One region of the Neobacillus sp. YIM B06451 genome, then DNA from elsewhere that is predicted to be linked to it. Evidence: riboswitches for the same ligand, from Rfam matches in the RefSeq annotation. Region 1 holds a riboswitch; each other region holds the start of a gene.

Region 1 (4,363 bases):
ACCCCACATTAATAAAAGAAAGGGATTTGTATCTTTATTTAGGGTTAAGTAAAGAAGAAGTAAACGAACTGCTAAGCAAATTTCCTGATGCACCAAAAGTCGAATTGAAAGGAACTACATATTATCCGTATCAACATTTTTTAGAATGGTTTTCATCTATCGATATTTATAAAAGGTAACTTTTAGTATTCAAAAATTTTTTAATCATCGGGCGCAATTCTAGTACAAGGAATTGTGCTTTTTTAATAAATATTTATTTAGTCCCTACCGTCAAATTCAAATAGGCGATGCTTCTTTAACAGGACATCGACGATTTGGTTTCATTAATAAAGTAGATTGCGAAGTATTGTACTTAAAGAAACGGGTGCTTACTTTCCACAAAGCATCACTATAAAGAACGCTCAGGGCTGTTCGGGCATTCAGTCATCGTTTTTTTTAATGCCTGAATGACCAGCTTCTAGCTTGGTTAAAAGGGCCCATCGTTTGTTCAACTCCAACTTGTAAACTTAAATCTCCCTTTTAAGGTAAAGTCATATATCTACCGACTTTTAAAAATGATATTATCAGAATATTAAGTACTCTATAAAAAAGGGGAGTTTACAATGAGTATGATTACACGTAAAGATGTGCCAGTGGAGGAAACATGGGATTTGACGCCGATTTTTGCATCGGATAAGGACTGGGAAAAGGCGTATATCCAGGTTGGAAAAGACTTGGACGGGATGCTTGAACGCAACATCACCCTTGATAGCGCGAAAGCCACCCGGGATTTGCTTGAACAATACGACGGCTTAATGGAAAAGTTTAGCAGGGTGTCTAGCTACGCTTTTTACAAATATTCCGAGGATGGGACCGACCCTGAGAATCAGCGCAGGCTTGGGCGTTCGCAGTCTCTTGGAAAAAAGTCGTACAGCCTCAGTACGGTGGTCGTGAACCAATTTTTGCAGCTGCCGAAAGATACTCTGCAAACCTATAAAGAAGAGGAAAGCGGCCTGCACACGTATGACCGGTTCCTCGAGAAAATTGATAACCTGCGGGAACACTCGCTAAAGCCGGAAATGGAAAATTTGCTGTCTACTCTTGGACGTACCTTGAATGCACCGAATTCAACGTATTTAACGATTACAGCGTCAGACCTGAAGTTCGAGCCGGTGAAGGACAAGGATGGAAAAGAAGTGCCTGTTTCGCTTTTCATGTACATGACCCAGGTCGAAACGTCGCCGGATACAGTGCTGCGCCGGAATGCGTATCAGTCGCTCTCAAATGGTTTGAAGAACTATCAGCACGGCCTTGCACAAACGCTGACGAATGAAATACATAAAAATGTGGCGATTGCAAAACTCCGCCAGTATCCAACTACGATGGATTACCTGCTTCACTATGACTCGCCGGCGGACAACAACTTTTATTCAGGGGATGGCATTCCCCGCGGCTATTTTGAAGATGTGCTCGATACGTTCCAGCAGGAGCTTGCCCCGCATATGCAAAGGTATGCGCGCATAAGGAAACGCCAGCTTGGCCTTGATAAGCTGCTTTTCTCGGATGTTAAAGCACCGCTCGACCCTGATTTTGATCCGCCCATCAGCTATGAAGAGGCAGGGGAAATCATTGTTGAAGCCGTCGGGGTGCTCGGGCCTGAATACCAGGACCTGATGCGGAAGGTGTTCACGGACCGCTGGGTATACAGAGGAGATAATGTCGGACGGAGAATGATCGCCTTCGGAGGCGGCGTCCATGGTGTCCATGGCTATTCATTTTACCCATGGGGAGGCAATCTGTTCGATGTGATTCTCCTCGGCCACGAGCTCGGACACGCCATCCACCTTACGCTAGCCGCGCAAAACCAGAAATTCATCAACAATGGCGGGTCTCTGTTATTTGTTGAGGCGCCGTCCACCTTGGTCGAACATTTAATTGTCCAGTACCTGCGGGAAAACCGAGATGACCCAAGGCTGCACCGCTGGCTGAATATGTACTTGATGATGAGCTACCACCATAATTGCGTTACCCATATTCTAGAAGCCGAATTGTTGAGAAGGCTGTATAAAATGGCAGACCAGGAGATTCCGTTGACGACAAGTGTCATCAGCGACACGAAAGGCGCGATTTTATCGGAGTTCTGGGGGGAAACGGTCGAGATCGATGAAAGCGCGAAACTGACGTGGATGCGCCAGCCGCATTATTATATGGGCCTTTATCCGTTCACCTACTCGATTGGCACATCCGCTTCCACTGTCGTAGCAAACCGGATCAAGGAGGAAGGGGTTTCCGTCGGCGAGCAGTGGACAGAAGTCTTGAAGCGTGGGGGAACATTGGGCGGCTTTGACCTATACAAAATGGCAGGACTCGACATGAGCACAACCGACGTCATCAAACAGGCAATCGCCCATATTGGTACGATTGTGGACGAGCTGGAAAAGAGCTTTTAAGTTTTTAAAAAAAAGAAAAGTGGCTGAACCGAAAAATGCTTCCCTGCCCAGCCAAATTTAGATGCACGTTGAAACATTGATCCAAAAGGGTTTTGTAGGCAAAACATAACAGGGAAAGTTGATCACTATATCTAACAAAAAAGTTTATCACTTGACAGTATTATTTTAGTAAACTATTATGAGAATAATCTTAAAAAAATGAATATTTTCCTTATTAAGAGCAGGGGAGGAATCTGGTCCAACGATCCTGCAGCAACCATCACTCAAATTGTATTTCAGTGATAAGGTGCTAAGTCCAGCAAGCATTTTAGCTTGGAAGATAAGGGAGGGTGTAGACTCTATAGACTCTGTTTATAAAACCTCTTCCTTAGTGGAAGGGGTTTTTTGGTATTTATAAGGACTTGGCGACAGATGGAACGCCTAAAGCCATTGTCCAATTAATTATATCCATATCAGTTTCTTAGAAAAAACCATACATCCACACGCCTTTATATCCAAGTTATGCTATTGGAAAAATAGGGATAATAAGTAGGAGGAATCAAAGATGCATAAATTAAAATGTTAAAAAGTGTAAATCGGCACCCTGACCATTTGACAACCTATTTTTTTTACTATGAGGCTAATAGAGGACCTATCTATAACCAAAAAACCCGAACATTTAGGAGCCTCAGGGTAATTTACCATGAAGTATCCAGCATCAAAGAGCGTGTTGCAAAGCTCAATTATTTTTGAAAGAGGGATGAAAATGAAACAAGCTGAACTGGCATCGTCAACCAACAGCGCACCTGATCAGAAAACAATTAGAAAAGTCGTGATATCGGGTGCGATTGGCAACTTTATCGAATGGTATGATCTAGCAATCTATTCTTATGCAGCAATCGGCATATCCATGGTCTTATTCTCGGAAGCTGGGGAATTCGCTCTCCTTTATTCGTTGCTTGCCTTTGGTTTTACATATCTCCTGCGCCCAATAAGTGGTGTCATCATGGGTGCGATTGGTGACAGGATAGGACGTAAGAAACTCCTTGTATTAACGATTTCCATGATGGCGATAGGGACGCTTTGTATTGGACTGATCCCCTCATACGCTGCCATTGGAATCGGCGCTCCGATTCTTTTGATGGCGTGCCGGGCTGTACAAGGGATATCAGCAGGCGGAGAGTTTGTCGGCGCCGCGGCCTATGTTTATGAGTTTTCTAATAGAAAAAATAAAGTCTTTTTAATGGGTTTGATTCAGTTAGGCACCTGCTTATGCTATCCAGCTGCGGCGTTTGCTGCCTACGGGCTTGGAATATGGTTAGGTGGTGATGCGTTTAACGAATGGGGATGGCGACTATTATTTATTTCAGCTGCGCCGCTCGGGCTTATAGCGTTATTTATACGATCTGGATTAGATGAATCACCAGTGTTCAAAAAACTACAGGAAAATGGAGAAATCTCGGCGTCACCTTTAAAGGATAGTTTGAAATATGACCCTAAACGCTTAATTCTTACATCACTCTATGTCTTAGGGTATAATGCAGCGGCTGTGATGGTGCTTTTATATATGCCAATATACCTTGTCAATGTAAGTGGATTCGCACCAACAGAAGCAAACCTAACAATGGGAATTACCGGGCTTATATTTGGATTGTCGGTGCCTGTCTTTGCCTGGATTGTCGGTCGAAACCCTGATAATATACCAGCATTTCGCATCGCAAGCTGTGCTGTTTTCGCTGTATTCGTTGTTTTTGCCTATTGGTTGTTTACTGTCCCTGGAGGTATGATTTTCGGAATCGTAATACTCGGTTTGATTGTAGGGTTCCATTACGCACTAGCTCCATTTACCGTAGTCGATGTTTTCCCCGCGGCACATCGTTTTACTTCGGGAGCTATCGCTTATAACGTTCCTGTCGCTATAGGAGGTGCACTATTCCCAGTGTTGTTCACTTCAT
Region 2 (4,363 bases), on a different contig from region 1:
AAAGCCGGTTTTAGGACCAAGATGAGTCCGAAAATTTCATAACCCTTAAGACAAGCCACCTTCCGCCATCCACAACGGCACTTTCCAAGAATGGATCTCAGCCATATTCCCACTTAACCTAGCGAATGAGCAAGCAATCTTTTAATCAAGAGCCCTCTATATTCAACCTATCAGCCCTCTTATGGCATCTGCTTTCGCCAAACCCCCTCAAATTCGGATAAATTTCAAAAAAATAGGTATGTACCAGCAACTTCCCTAGTTTACAAAATGTTCCTCACCGATTATGATACTTAGGGAGGCGAAATAAATACGCTTTCCAACTAAGGGAATTATGGTTCGGGTTATTCCCGGACATCTGCAAAGGGCGGATCAAGATGGCATTTTACAAAGGATGGGCCAAACAGTTTAACGCCTATAATTACAATATTAAACTGAGTATGGCTGCCAATATCATTACCCAGATTGGAATTGGCATTTTCATTGTTATTTATAATTTTTATGTCCGTGAATTGGGTTATTCGGAATCCGTCAACGGTCAGATTATTTCAATGGCATCGCTAGCGACGGCGATTGTCCTTGTACCCGCCGGAATCATTGGCGACAAATTCGGCCGGAAAAGGGTTATTTTCACGGGCATTCTCGTATCTGGAACCTTGCTCATCATGAGAGCATTGGCAGCTGATGAAACGATGCTAGTGTATTTGGCATTTGCCGCGGGCCTTTCGGGCGCATTCCTGCAAGTTTCGGGAATTCCGTGGCTGGCTGAAAACTCTGACCCATCACAGCGGGTCAACCTGTTTTCGCTCCACTTCGCATTAATGACGGCGGCGAGTGTAATTGGAAACATGCTGGGCGGAATTTTGACCGATTTTTTCGGCCTTTTTTTCACCAGCCTTGAAAGCTTGCGGATTACATTGTTAATCGGGGCGGCTATTTATTTGGGAGGAGCAATCCCTGCCTTTAAGTTCAGGACTCCCGCCAATCGTATGGAAAAACCACAAATAGATGAAGCCGGAAGGAAAAAAGCCGCGTTTAACTGGAGCGGCTTCAAAATCATTGCCCTTTTTGCAATCGCGCAAATGCTGATTGGATTTGGGGCTGGGCTCGTTATTCCATACCTGAATCTCTATTTTGCGGGACGGTTTTCTGCTTCTACATCGACGACCGGATTCATCATTTCTCTTGGCCAGGCGGCCACCGCTTTTGCGATGATTATCGGACCCAAGGTCGTCAAGCGCGTCGGGGAGGTCAGGGCTGTCGTTATCCTACAGTTGCTGTCGCTTCCATTCCTGCTTTTGACCGCTTACACGGAAAACTTGTGGCTAGCTGCGATTGGTTTCCTGTTCAGGCAGGCGCTCATGAATGCCGGGAACCCGATTCAAAGCTCGCTCATCATGTCACGAGTTGATGATTCGATGAAAGGATTGGCCAATTCGATCAATCAGACTGTTTTCAATTTAGGTTGGGCGTTCATGGGGCCGGTTTCAACGGGAATCGTAGTCAAATACGGCGACTATTGGGGCTATGCATATGTGTTCACAATAACCGCAAGCCTTTACTTAATTAGTTCTGTTTACTTCTATCTTGTTTTCGGGCGGAAGGTTTTAAAAAGCCAGGCATCCAAGGTTCCAAAAGCTGCCGGAATGTGACATATTTCCCCGGAAATTTTGCATTCCCTTTTAGCTTTGGCGGATTTTTTTGAAAAACACAAAAGAAGCCTGCTTATGAAGATTTTGTCGAACGAATAATGGAGGAATCCTGATTCCGGAAATGAATTAAGTAAGCAGGGGGGATTCACAATGATTGAGCAGATTCATCGGTTCTGTGCAAATTTTAATAAAAAGCCGCATATCCATTCTTTATTTGGCAGCAGCCAGACGGTTTATATACAAATTGGAGGCTCTTTTGTGGAGTTTGGGGACGGTAAGGCGAGGGTTTCAAACGGCGAGAAACTAAGCAAACCCTTGCTTGCAAACATCACGGGAAGCCCTGAAGCTATCGGCGAACTGCTTTGCGGGACGGCAAGAATGCGCGATCTGCTCAATCATCGGGCAATACATATCGATGCGTCCTTTCGCACTGTGCTAAAGCTTGAATCCATTTTTCTTTTGGCAAAGGAACTTGAGTTTGAAAAAATTCCCTATTGACGGAAAGAATGTCTTAAGATAAACTTTCTTTAAATCTTTGGCAAGATTCTAATAATTTCATAATTCTTATCAAGAGAGGCGGAGGGAATGGCCCGATGATGCCCGGCAACCGGTGAATGCACGGTGCCAATTCCAGCAGGGAGACCCCCTGTAAAGATAAGAGGAGATAGCCCTCTTCTCTTATGGAGCGGGTTTTTATTTTTAAGGGATTGTAAATGATTCTGCATTGTGTGATTCTGGCTGATATTTCCGGCTCTTTTTCAAAAACTTCTTTATTGACACCTTAATTTCACCATGATACGATAGCAATCGTTATTAATTGAATAGTTTAGCTGCTCTTATCAAGAGAGGTGGAGGGATGTGCCCGATGAAGCCCGGCAACCGTCACAGGATGATTTCTGTGAAATGGTGCCAATTCACACAAAGCGTTCGCTTTGGGAGATGGGAGAAAGGATTAATGTTTAATTTGCCTTTCTGCCCGGTTGCAGAAAGGCTTTTTACTTTTCCGGAATGAATCCTGTAATAGATTCAAACGATAGGATTAGATAGATTAAGACATGATTGCTGCCCGGCATGATGGGTAAATGGGTGTAAAGAAGGTGATTCGATGATTTCGATAAAAAATGTCAGAAAAAGCTTTCCTTCAAAACACGGGACACTGACAGCGGTTGATAATGTCAATCTCGATATACGCGAAGGGGAAATCTTCGGTGTTATTGGGTACAGCGGCGCCGGCAAAAGTACGTTGATCCGGATGCTGAACAGGCTTGAAAGCCCAACCGAAGGATCCATAACGATTGCAGGCCGTGAAATTTCAAAAATTTCTGGAAGGGAGCTTAGGAAGGCACGCCAGGAAATCTCAATGATTTTCCAGCATTTCAATCTACTTTGGTCACGCACAGTCCGGGAAAATATCGCGTTTCCGCTTGAAATTGCGGGAATTTCGGGGCCGGAACGCAAAAAACGTGTTGATGAGCTAATTAAGCTTGTCGGCCTTGAAGGCAGAGAAAACGCGTATCCGTCACAATTGAGCGGCGGGCAAAAGCAGCGTGTCGGTATTGCCAGGGCGCTTGCGAATAACCCAAAGGTCTTGCTTTGTGACGAAGCGACATCTGCTCTCGATCCGCAGACGACGGATTCGATTCTTGACCTGTTGGTCGACATTAACAAGCGGCTCGGTTTGACGATTGTTCTGATTACCCACGAAATGCATGTTATCAGGAAAATTTGCCACCGCGTCGCCGTTATGGAGAGCGGTAGGATCGTTGAACTCGGCCCTGTATTGGATGTCTTTAAAAAGCCGCGGCAGCCAATAACGAAGCGATTCGTCCAGCAGGTAACAGAACCCGAGGAGACAAAGGATGCGGTCGAGCATCTGCTCGAGCGCCTTCCATCCGGAAAGGTCATCCAGCTCACATTTGTCGGCGAGGCTACCGAACAGCCGCTTATCACAAATTTGATCAGGAAGTTTGATATAACGGCGAATATTTTGCAGGGGAAGATTTCACAGACGCAAAGCGGATCCTACGGTACCCTGTTCCTTCATCTTGATGGACCGGAAAGCGAACTCGCAAAGGCACTGGAATATATCAACTCCCAGCAGGTAGGCGTGGAGGTGATTGCAAATGCTTGAAACCTATTTCCCGAATGTCGTCTGGGAAAATATGTGGGCGGCAACACGGGAAACGCTCTACATGACGAGCATATCCGTTGCGGTTACATTTGTCCTCGGCATCATCCTTGGATTGCTTCTCTTCCTTACTGGGAAGGGCAACCTTTGGGAGAATGCCTTCATTAATAAAATCATTGCAGCTTTTGTGAACGTCTTCCGTTCAATTCCTTTCATCATCCTTATCGTCCTGCTTATCCCGTTCACGGTGTTCGTAGTCGGGTCCATGATAGGGGAAAATGCCGCATTGCCAGCACTCATTATCGGTTCGGCGCCGTTTTACGCGAGGATGGTTGAAATCGGGCTGCGTGAAATTGATAAAGGCGTCATCGAAGCGGCAAAATCAATGGGCGCATCAACGTGGACGATTATTTGGAAGGTGCTGTTGCCCGAATCAATGCCGGCGCTTGTATCCGGAATTACTGTTACAGCGATTGCCCTTGTCAGCTACACGGCAATGGCTGGCGCGATTGGCGCTGGCGGACTTGGAAACCTTGCTTACCTTGAAGGCTTCCAGAGAAGCCGCAATGACGTAACAGTGATGGCC
Region 3 (4,363 bases), on a different contig from region 1:
CCTGAACCGGGACACGGCTTCAGAAATAAAGAAGGCCGGAATTCATATTGAAAAAACGAGAACGTATTACAAAGGCCTTTTTCTTGCAATCGAGTGCAGGAATATAGAAGAAATGTGTGAAAACACTGGCATTCGGGAATGGTAGAGGGAGACTTTTTTGCCGGGAGTGTTTTTGGATGTTCCTCTACTATATTCACATTGCCGTTCCGGTCAAGAAGCCCGGGATTACATACTTGGCTGGTTGGGAAAAATCAGATACTGAGCAATTTATGTTTGATAAGGCGGACAGGTTCCGCATTTTCCGCCGGAAGGGTGAACCGGTCCTGCAGTTGGCTGAAGATGACAAAGGAAATTGGTACTTTATGACCTTTTTTACTTCGAAAAGTTTATCGGGCCTGAAATGGGCAAGGCAAACAGCCAGGCCCGCATATGTTGAAGATGGGACAACCCTCCCGCTTGTCAGCCTGCTAGAGGAGGAAGGACTACGGCCAAAGGATGAAGGATTTGATAAGGCGTATGCCCACACAAGTATACTGGTGGATAACCTTCGTAGCTTTTCCGCGGAAAAACAGGCCCGACTTGCGAATGCGGATGGCGAGGACGATCCAACGGTAGTCGGGAACATCCATTTTGTGAAGAATACTTTTAAAGGGAAAGAAACGCGGTACATCGCAGGAGCGGAAACGCGTTCGTTTGCGACTGCGACCGAAAATGAGCCGTATTTCAGGGATATCCATCTTAAAACGAATGCATTCCTTTACCTCCTGTATTTCGTTTACTTCCAGGAAAACAATCAACTGCCGTCAAAACAAATGGTTCCAAGGCTTCTAGCCAATTTATGGGCATCCAAACAAGCGTTGAACACGGGCTGGAATCATACTTTGTTTGAAACTGAACAGCTATAAAAATTAAATTTCTCGTAAAAGGAGCTGCCGAAAATGAAAGTGAAAATTAACCGTAATGCCGCAAAAGTACTAAAGGAGATGCTTAAAACCGCCAAAGAAGGCCAAATGTTCCGGGTCATCATCACACATATGCACGGAGATCATGCCCACTATGACCTAGTCCTTGATACGCCCAAGGAGCATGATGAAGTCGTTAAAACAGACAAGGATATCGACATCATCCTCGATTCGCGCGAGGAATATTTGGATGGGGTCTGGATCCAATATTTTTACGTCCCACGCGAGGAGTTTGTAATCACGAATCCTTCCAAAGGCGGCCACCATCATCATTAAGTACGGGCGAAACGCACTTCTTTCGCCCTCTGGTTGAAAAAGGGGTTTGACTTTCCAACTGCAATACGCTAAAGTAAATGAAATTGTATATTTCTTATCAAGAGAGGTGGAGGGAACGGCCCTTTGAAGCCTCGGCAACAGGCCTTTATGGTACTGTGCCAATTCCTTCGGGCAAGCGCCTGAAAGATAAGAAGAGAACGGATGCCGCCCTCTTTTTATCGAAAAGGGTTTTTTTAATACCCAAAATTGAATACCGTTCTTATCAAGAGAGGTGGAGGGAATGGCCCTTTGAAGCCTCGGCAGCAGGCCCAACGGCACTGTGCCAATTCCAGCAGGGAATCCCTGAAAGATAAGGAGAGCAACGCAAATAAACCAGCAACCTCTTCCTTACCGGAAGAGGTATTTTTATTAAAATTCAACGGAAAGGAGAAGAAAAGTGGCAAGAACATCAGAAATGATTGAGAAGAGGAAAGAAAAACTGATTGAAGAACTGCTTTCAAGGAATGTATACAAAACATCCGATCAACAGCATCTATACGACGCACCCCTACAAACCCTTGAACATGAATACATGCTTATATTAAAAAAAGAAGCCGGGCGCTAAAAATTAAAGCGTCCGGCTTTTCCTACTTCCACAACAGTGATACAAGCAATTTGTTTTTAAAAAGTTGGAGGAGAAATTCAGTATAGTATTCCTGCTTCAGGGAGACCTTTATCACTTTATCCAGGCTCGTATGGAAATAAGCATCCGTCAGGTCGTCATTTCCGTAAAAATAGTCGCGTACGGCGCTAAATTGTTTTTCGAGGGCATGGTCTGCAAATTTTAAGGTAAATTCCACGTCACTTTCACCTGGCATTTCAACGATTTCCAAACGGGTTCGATCATATGTGTAAACCAAATCCATCACTGGTTTCCTCCCTTATTGTAAATACCTGAAATAAACATAGACCGTGCAAATGGCTATTGTAAGCAACATGAGCGGGAAGGCGACGATAAGATATTTCACGAAGGAAATTGAATGTTTTTCTTTTGCGGCCATACCGGCGACAATGACGTTGGCACTCGCGCCAATCAAAGTTCCGTTTCCGCCAAGGCATGCGCCAAGAGCGAGGCTCCACCACAGCGGTTCCAGGTTGGTAATTCCCATTGAGCCCATGTCTTTGATCATGGGAATCATGGTGGCGACAAATGGAATATTGTCAATGAATGCGGATGCGATTGCGCTGACCCAAAGAATGAGCAGCGATGTCGCGGTCACATCCCCGCCGGTAAGTTCCATCGATTTTTCGGCTAGCATTGAAATAACCCCTGTTTCCATTAAGCCTCCGACAAGGACGAACAGGCCGATAAAGAAAAAGATTGTCAGCCATTCGACTTTTTTCATTGACTCCTCAAGGTAATGTTCCCCAGTCAGAAGGAGCAAAAGGAAAGCGCCAGCCAATGCAATCGTCGCGTTTTCAACTTGAATGAACTGGTGGACAAAAAAGCCTAAAATTGTTACAGCAAGAACAAATAGTGATTTCTTCAGCAAGACTGTATCAGTGATTTCCGCTTTTTCATCAAGGTTCATAATGCCTGCTTTAAGTTCTTCTGTAGTATGAAGTGATTTTCTGTAAAGGAAACCGAGGATTACGATATTAACAATTAAGGTGATAAACGCAATCGGCGCCAGGTTAACAATGAACGCTGAAAAGGTAAGTTCCTTGACGGCGCTTCCAATCATAATGTTCGGAGGATCTCCAATCAGTGTTGCGGTTCCCCCGATATTCGAGGCGATAATTTGCGTAATCAAATAGGGCATCGGATTCACTTTCAGCTGCCGTGTGATACTGAAGGTAACTGGAACAATCAGTAAAACGGTCGTCACGTTATCGAGGAAAGCAGAAGCCAGTGCGGTAATCAGCCCTAAAACAATAAGAAGCTTTAAAGGGTCACCTTTTACTTTCTTTGCCGACCAGATAGCTAAATAACGGAATAATCCGGTTTCAGCCGTGATTGCGACAATTAGCATCATCCCTGTCAACAGGCCAAGAGTGTTAAAGTCAATGTGATGAAGCGCTGATTCCTGATCGAGTATGCCCAGGAGGACCATGACGATGCCCCCTGCCATCGCGATGATTGTCCTGTGGATTTTCTCGGTCACGATAAATGCATAGGCAACCAGGAAAATTCCAATGGCAAGCAATGCTTGATTTGTCAAAATCGCCATCTCCCAATGTTGAAAGTGTAATGTAAACTTTTGAAATATTTAAAAAAAGCTTTTCTAAAATTATATTTAAATAAAGGGAAAAAAACAATAGTCGGAATAGTAGTCTGAAAAGGAACGATCAGTTTACTGATTTGTCCGGTGTTTGATTTAAGGCAGCATCCTCTTAAATGATGGAATCAGTAACCTTTAATCGACAACTTTATGAATTTTTGGGAAACAACAGGATTTGACAGCAACTGCCATTATAAAATATTGGTATCGGACTATTGTGGTTATTTCATTTCTACGGACAATGATATACCAACTTTGTCTTACAACGACAGTTCACTAGCAGGGAAGAAGCATCGAGGAGCTTTGAACTGGGAAGGATAGCGGGATGGAGACATTTGAGATAATCAAGTCGGATTACCTTGAACTACTGAAGCGTGTTGAAGAACTGGAAGAAAAGGAGCAGGACCTTTCAAAAAAACTCCGGATTAGCGAGTCTATGAACCTGAACATTCTAAATTCCCTTCCACTCAATATTTTTTTGGAGGACAGGGCAGGACGGACTTTATTTGCGAATGCTGAGGTTCTAAGAGTCCACGGCATGGAACTGGATGAATTGATTGGAAAGACGGTTTATGATTTTTTTCCGCGCCACATTGCAGAGATCAACAGAGCAAATGACCTTGAGGTATGGCGACAGCGGAGGCTGATTGCCGAGGAAGTACCTGTCGGATTTAAAGGCGAGGAAAGGGTCATGTATACCGGGAAAACAATCATCCAGACGGAATATGAAGATTATCTACTTGGATTTGGCTTGGATATAACCGATCGGGTAAAAATGGAACAGAAACTTAGGGAAAGTGAAGAAAAATTTAGGAATGTGGTCGACCAGGCGGCAGACTGTTTTTTTCTAATCGGGCTAAGCGG

Evidence for each region. Region 1 has a riboswitch for S-adenosylmethionine ahead of RB160_RS22340 (MFS transporter). Riboswitches for the same ligand answer to the same signal wherever they lie in the genome.
Region 2: it holds a riboswitch for S-adenosylmethionine, as region 1 does, so the genes downstream of both, RB160_RS16495 (methionine ABC transporter ATP-binding protein) here and RB160_RS22340 (MFS transporter) in region 1, are expected to answer to the same signal.
Region 3: it holds a riboswitch for S-adenosylmethionine, as region 1 does, so the genes downstream of both, fbpA (Fur-regulated basic protein FbpA) here and RB160_RS22340 (MFS transporter) in region 1, are expected to answer to the same signal.

Annotation. Positions count from the first base shown of each region.
Region 1 is NZ_JAVFKJ010000021.1:17,743-22,105, forward strand. Features, by position in the region: gene RB160_RS22330 (DNA-binding protein) at 1-179, shown strand, start outside; gene RB160_RS22335 (M3 family metallopeptidase) at 603-2,429, shown strand; SAM riboswitch class I at 2,638-2,755, shown strand; gene RB160_RS22340 (MFS transporter) at 3,112-4,363, shown strand, end outside.
Region 2 is NZ_JAVFKJ010000011.1:25,582-29,944, forward strand. Features, by position in the region: gene RB160_RS16485 (MFS transporter) at 375-1,649, shown strand; gene RB160_RS16490 (hypothetical protein) at 1,800-2,147, shown strand; SAM riboswitch class I at 2,211-2,310, shown strand; SAM riboswitch class I at 2,483-2,595, shown strand; gene RB160_RS16495 (methionine ABC transporter ATP-binding protein) at 2,755-3,780, shown strand; gene RB160_RS16500 (methionine ABC transporter permease) at 3,773-4,363, shown strand, end outside.
Region 3 is NZ_JAVFKJ010000018.1:70,271-74,633, reverse strand. Features, by position in the region: gene RB160_RS21440 (class I SAM-dependent methyltransferase) at 1-145, shown strand, start outside; gene RB160_RS21435 (hypothetical protein) at 177-905, shown strand; gene RB160_RS21430 (iron-sulfur cluster assembly accessory protein) at 939-1,238, shown strand; SAM riboswitch class I at 1,330-1,431, shown strand; SAM riboswitch class I at 1,495-1,594, shown strand; gene fbpA (Fur-regulated basic protein FbpA) at 1,675-1,842, shown strand; gene RB160_RS21420 (hypothetical protein) at 1,865-2,146, opposite strand; gene RB160_RS21415 (ArsB/NhaD family transporter) at 2,159-3,439, opposite strand; gene RB160_RS21410 (putative bifunctional diguanylate cyclase/phosphodiesterase) at 3,825-4,363, shown strand, end outside.